One region of the Actinomadura sp. NPDC048032 genome, then DNA from elsewhere that is predicted to be linked to it. Evidence: riboswitches for the same ligand, from Rfam matches in the RefSeq annotation. Region 1 holds a riboswitch; the other holds the start of a gene.

Region 1 (3,198 bases):
AACCGTGAGCACCTGCGCGGGCGGCATGTGCAGGGGCGCCCAGAAGCGGTGAGGCGTGCTACTGCGTGGAGGTGTCGGCCGGTGGGGCGAGGCCGGTCATTGCGAGGTCGACGATGGCGTTGACGTGCTCGGCGTCGGCCGTGCGCGGGGTGAGCAGGCGGCGGTAGTAGGCGGCCCCGTAGAGCAGTTCGGTGACGAGGACCGGGTCGGCGTCGGCGCGGACCTGGCCCTTGCGCTGCGCTACGCGGATGCGGTCGGCCGCGGCGCCCGCCAGGTGACCGATGAAGTTGTCCCACAAGGCCTGGTGGAGGTCCGGGTCGTGCTGGGCCTCGCCGATCAGTGCGCGGTAGTGCGGGAAGACGTGCGGGTCGCCGAGGATGCGCGAGGCCGCCGCCATCTGCGTCTTGATATCGGCGACGAAGTCACCGGTGTCGGGGAAGGTCGCGTCCATCTTCCAGGTGGACAGCAGGCCGTCCAGCAGCACGGCCGCCTTGGACGGCCACCAGCGGTAGATCGTGTTCTTGCCGACGCCGGCGCGGGCGGCGATGCCCTCGATGCTGACCTTGCGGTACCCGACCTCCTGGCACAGGTCCATGGCGGCCTTGATGACGGCGTTGGCGGCCTCTTCACTTCGGCGCTCAGGACGTCTGGGTGACATGGGGACAGCATAGCCCTCAGGCGGCACGGAACGTTCCGTATTGACGCGGCGAGCGGCGGCGGGCATGCTGAGGCGGCACGGAACGATCCGTGCCGCCATTGAAGGACGAACCCATGAAAGTTGAGTTCACCCACGACATCGCCTGCGTCTGGTCGGCGCTCGGCTATGCCCGCTTCCAGCGGGCCGCCGAGGAGCACCGTGCGGGCGGAGGCGAACTGGAGGTCGTCTTCAGGCCGTACCAGACCGCGGGCTCCGCGGCGGAACCGCCGCCGAGCCGCGGCCGTTTCCCTCTCGCGCCCCCCGCGCGGGTCGAGCAGATCGCACGGGCGGCGGCGGTCGACGGCCTGGTGGTGAACCTCGACCGGATCGTGCCCGCCCGCACCGCCGACGCCCACCGGCTCATCGCGCTGGCGGCCGCGCACGGCACCGCCGAGGACATGACCGCCCGTCTTTACCGCGCCTACTTCAGTGACGGTCTGGACATCGGCGACGTCAACGTGCTGCGGGGCTTGGCGTCCGCGACCGGCGTCAGGTGGGACGGCGAGCGGCCCCACGCGGAACCGGCTCGGTCCGCTCGCGTGTCCGGCCCGCGAGTGCCGGTGTTCCGGTTTCCCGACGGGACGGTCCTGGTCGGAGCCGTGTCACTCGCCGCGCTGAGGGGTGAGTTGATGAGGGCCGACTCACCGCGCCGGCGCTCCAGCAGGACCACGCATCCGCGCCCGGCTCCGGTGCGACTATGACGCGTCCTGGTCGGTCTTGAAGATAGGGACCTTGATGACCAGCCCGCGGGTGGTGAGGGTCCGGGCTCGGGGATGATCGTCTCCCGCTGGGGCGAGGTGGCGACCAGAAATCTTGGGCCGACTTGACTGGACCGCAGCCCTTGCGTTGAGGGCGCTTTGGGGAGTCTTTACAGGTCAGCGGCGTCTTTGGGGTGTGCTTGACGAAATATGGGGCCGCTTGAACCTGTTGTGGGTGTGTGACCGACGGGAAAGCCCGTCCGGAGCGCCCGACCAGATCGTGACGGGCGCATCGAGTCCCTGATCATCAGGACGGCCGATCAAGGCACGTCCGCCGCCGAGTCCGCAGAGCGCCGATCACTGGCCGAGCGGAGCCGGGGACCCACCGAAACACCGGGGTGAATCCGCACTCCCGCCTTGCGCGGGGTCGCGGTAGGGCCACTTCCATGCCCGAACCCGACAGCTAACCCGGTAGGCGGACTGGAAGACCTCAGGAGAACCTTCGCATGACCGCTCGTACTTTCGACCTGACCAAGCGCATGGGCACCCGCTTCGCCGCCGGAGCCGTCCTCTCCCTGGCGAGCGCGTTCGGCCTCGCCTCCCTGGCCCCGTCCGCCCATGCGGACACCAAGCCCGCGAACGCCGCGCACGTCGCCGCCACGCCCCAGGCCGCCGCCAACGGCGCGAAGACCGCCACCGCCGGCGCCTCCGCGCAGGACGTCATCAAGCTCGCCCGCACGCAGATCGGCACCCACGAGGACGCCTCGGGCAACAGCAAGTTCAACGACTGGTACGTCGGCTCGCCGCTGGGCGAGCAGAACGCCCACCGCATCGGTTCCAAGAGCGCCTCGGTCTACAAGGGCCAGTCCTGGTGCGACATGTTCGTGTCCTGGCTGGGCCAGCACACCGGCACCAAGGGCATGGGCGCCGACGCCTACACCGTCAGCCACGCCAAGTGGTTCAAGAAGACCGGCCGCTTCGGCCAGACCCCGAAGCCCGGCGCCGTGGTCTTCTTCGCCTGGAACGGCGGCGGCATCAAGGGTGTCGAGCACGTCGGCATCGTCGTCAAGGACAACCACGACGGCACCATCAACACCATTGAGGGCAACACCGGTGACGCGGTGAAGAAGAAGGTCCGCGACACGTCCACCGTCGCCGGCTACGGCTACCCCCAGTACCGGTGAGCCAGGGCCGCTGAGCGGCCCGTCGCCCCGCACCGTCCAGTGGTGCCTCCCCCCTTCTCCAACCCTCCGCGATCACACCCACGTCGCGAGCACGCCCACGTGCCGTGCGCCGGATCCGTCATGCCCGAACGGCGAGCCCCCGACTAGCCGAAGGCGTGACCCGGCGCCCCGGACCACCGAGCAAAGGATGAACATGCAGAAGCGAGCCATCGACACCGCCCTGATCGGTACCGCTCTCGCGGGCCTGCTGGCCGCGGGCGTGGCGGCCGGGACCTCCCACGGGGCCCAGGCCGACGAGCCGATGTCGCACAAGGTCATCGGACAGCAGGTGGCCGGGCAGCAGGTCACCGGCCACAAGATGACCGGACAGCTGGTCACCGGACAACAGGTGAGCGGGCACAAGATGACCGGACAGCCGGTCACCGGAAAGCAGGTGACCGGAACGCAGGTGACCGGGAAGCAGGTGGGGCAGCCCGCCGCGAAGGCCACCCACCACGGCACCGCCAAGGTCGCACCGAAGCGCCACGCCGTCCTGTCGGGCAGCACCAAGGCGTCCTACTTCTGGGACGACGGCTCAGGCGTGAACGGCGACACGGGCGCCCCGGCGGGCGGCAAGCCG
Region 2 (3,198 bases), on a different contig from region 1:
GTACGGCCGCTGCGCGGTCTGCGGGCAGGTGTACTGGCGCGGGGCGCACGGCGACCACCTGGAGGAGATCGTCCGCGACGCGACGCGTCTGGTCGACTCCCTCAGGCGGGACGGAACCGGACGGACCGGCGCCGCGGTCTGATCACGAACACGGAGAGGAGCTGGTCGCGATCGATCTCGTGGTGGTGGGGGCGGCGATCCTCGCGGAAGGGCGGCTGCTGGCCGCCCAGCGCGCCGAGCCGCCGCACATGGCGGGCGGCTGGGAGCTTCCCGGCGGCAAGGTCGACCCCGGAGAGTCGGACGAGGACGCCCTGGTGCGCGAGTGCCACGAGGAACTGGCCGTGAAGGTACGCCTGGGCCGCCGCGTGGGCGGCGACTGGCGCCTCAGCGAACGCGCCGTCCTCCGCGTCTGGACGGCCGAGCTGGTAGAAGGCGAGCCGCAAGCCCTGGAGCACCTGCAACTCCGCTGGCTGGCACCCTCAGAGCTCCACGACGTCAACTGGCTCCCCGGCGACCGCCCGGCAGTAGACCTCCTGGCCGCCCAAGGCCTCGGCTAGGAAATCCTATTCGCGCCTGCGAAGTCGGAGCGGTCGGAGAGTTTGGAGATCTTGACCACGTCGCCGGTCTGGGGGGCGTGGAGGTACTTGCCGTCGCCCAGGTAGATGCCCATGTGGTGCAGGTTGCTGCCGAAGTACACCAGGTCGCCGGAGCGGAGGGCGCCGCGGGAGACCTTCGTTCCCATGGCGAACAGGTCGCCGGTGTAGTGGGGGAGGCCGGGCTTGCCGACCTGGGCGTAGGCCCAGACGACGAGGCCCGAGCAGTCGAAGCTGCTCGGTCCGGCGGCGGCCCACACGTACGGGGAGCCGAGCTTGGTGAGCGCCTTGCGGGCCATCTTGGCGGGCAGGCCGGAGCCCTTCACGGTGGCGCTGAGGCCGGTGCGCGGGTCGCTCGCGTGGGTGGTGGTCAGCTTGTCGAGGCGCTTCATCACCTCGGAGACCTTGGCCTTGGCGGCCTCGCGCGCCTGCTTGGCGTCGTCCCAGGCCTTCTTGACCTGGGCGGTCTTGGCCTTGGCGGTGCGCTCCGCGGCGTCGGCCTGGTCGATCTGCTTCTTCAGGGCGAGGACGGCGGTGGCCTGGCTCTGCGCCAGGTAGGCGCGGTCGGACAGCCCCTCGGGGGAGGCGCCGGAGCCGAAGAGGACGTCGGGGCCGCCGGCCATGTAGTTCGCGGCGGCCAGGCTGCCGAGCTTCTGGCGGGCGGGTTCGGCGAGGGCGCGCAGCCGCTCGGCCTCCCGGGTGGCGTCCTGTTCGGCCTTGCGGGCCTTGGTGAACTCGACGCGGGCCTTGTTGAACTTCTCCGTGAGGATCTCGGCCTCTTCGTTCAGCGCGTCGAGGCTCTTGCGCAGGCCCTTCTCCGTCGTCGGCGTGGGGCTCGGCGCCGTGGGCGCGGAGGCGGGCCGGAACGGCTGGGCGGCGTGGGCGAGGTCCGGCGCGGTGGCGCCGAGACCGATCAGGAGCAGGGTGGCGGTGGCGGTGGGCAGAACGCGACGCCGCCGGGGGGAATCCGGAGCCAAGCCGGTGTTCTCCTCTCCTCGTACGCCTACCGGGTTAGCTGACGGGTTCGGGCCAGGAGTCGCCCTACGACGAGCGTCGATTCACCCCGAGGGTGGTGGGTCCCCGGTTCTCCCGCGGGAGATTCGGCGTTCCGGCCGCAGTCCCCTGGGGGCGGGACTCCGGACGACCGGATCTCGGGCAGATTACAAAGGATGCGCAAAGTTGGCCAATCGAGGTCCGTGTGACCGATGGGGCGAACGACTCGGAGTGGGTGGTACGCACGGCCAAGTAGAATGGGTACGGCCGCACGTCTGCGGCGACTCCCGAACTCTCACGCAAGGCGAACCCGCATGCCCATCTCCACGCGCGACGACCTCCGTAACGTCGCGATCGTCGCCCACGTCGACCATGGCAAGACGACGCTGGTCGACGCCATGCTCTGGCAGTCCGGGGCCTTCCGCGAGAACCAGGACGTCGACGACCGCGTGCTCGACTCCAACGACCTGGAGCGCGAGAAGGGGATCACCATCCTCGCGAAGAACACCGCGGTCCTGCACAACGGCCTGACGATCAACATCATCGACACCCCGGGGCACGCCGACTTCGGCGGCGAGGTCGAGCGCGGCCTGTCCATGGTGGACGGCGTCGTCCTGCTGGTCGACGCCAGCGAGGGCCCGCTCCCGCAGACGCGCTTCGTGCTGCGCAAGGCGCTCGCCGCGCGGCTGCCGGTGATCCTGGTCGTGAACAAGACCGACCGTCCCGACGCGCGCATCGACGAGGTCGTGGACGAGACCTACGAGCTGTTCATGGACCTCGACGCCGACGAGGACCAGATCGACTTCCCGATCGTGTACGCGTCCGGCCGCGCCGGGCGGGCCTCGCTCGACAAGCCCGCCGACGGCGCCATGCCCGGCAGCGAGGACCTGGAGCCGCTGTTCAAGGTCATCACCGAGACGATCCCCGCGCCGTCCTACGACCCCGACGGCCCGCTCCAGGCGCACGTGACGAACCTGGACGCCTCCAGCTACCTCGGCCGGATCGCGCTGTGCCGCGTGCACGCCGGCACGATCAAGAAGGGCCAGCAGGTCGCCTGGTGCCGGCGCGACGGCAGCGTCGAGCGGGTGAAGATCACCGAGTTGATGATGACGGAGGCGCTCACCCGCAAGCCCGCGGACGAGGCCGGGCCGGGCGACATCATCGCCATCGCCGGCATTCCCGACATCATGATCGGTGAGACCCTCGCGGACCCCGACGACCCGCGCCCGCTGCCGCTGATCACGGTGGACGAGCCGGCGATCTCCATGACGATCGGCACCAACACCGGGCCGATGGCGGGCCGCGAGAAGGGCACCAAGGTCACCGCCCGGATGGTCAAGGACCGCCTCGACCGCGAACTCGTCGGCAACGTGTCGATCCGGGTGCTGCCGACCGAGCGCCCCGACGCCTGGGAGGTGCAGGGCCGCGGCGAGCTGGCCCTGGCGATCCTGGTCGAGAACATGCGCCGCGAGGGCTACGAGCTGACCGTCGGCAAGCCGCAGGTCGTCACGCGGGAGATCGACGGCAAGAAGCACGAGCCGGTCGAGCGGCTCACCGTCGACATCCCCGAGGAGCACCTCGGCGCCGTCACGCAGCTGATGGCGGTCCGCAA

The links. A riboswitch is a leader RNA that binds a small molecule or an ion and turns the genes downstream of it on or off. The one in region 1 is predicted to bind cyclic di-AMP.
Region 2: another riboswitch for cyclic di-AMP. It lies ahead of AB0C69_RS33890 (NlpC/P60 family protein); the one in region 1 lies ahead of AB0C69_RS13870 (CHAP domain-containing protein).

Annotation. Positions count from the first base shown of each region.
Region 1 covers NZ_JBEZJP010000080.1:9,476-12,673, forward strand. Annotated here, with positions in the region: gene AB0C69_RS13860 (TetR/AcrR family transcriptional regulator) at 59-658, opposite strand; gene AB0C69_RS13865 (DsbA family protein) at 772-1,398, shown strand; cyclic di-AMP (ydaO/yuaA leader) riboswitch at 1,737-1,887, shown strand; gene AB0C69_RS13870 (CHAP domain-containing protein) at 1,902-2,579, shown strand; gene AB0C69_RS13875 (hypothetical protein) at 2,773-3,198, shown strand, end outside.
Region 2 covers NZ_JBEZJP010000387.1:4,168-7,365, forward strand. Annotated here, with positions in the region: gene AB0C69_RS33880 (Mut7-C RNAse domain-containing protein) at 1-142, shown strand, start outside; gene AB0C69_RS33885 ((deoxy)nucleoside triphosphate pyrophosphohydrolase) at 171-557, shown strand; gene AB0C69_RS33890 (NlpC/P60 family protein) at 554-1,570, opposite strand; cyclic di-AMP (ydaO/yuaA leader) riboswitch at 1,578-1,709, opposite strand; gene typA (translational GTPase TypA) at 1,901-3,198, shown strand, end outside.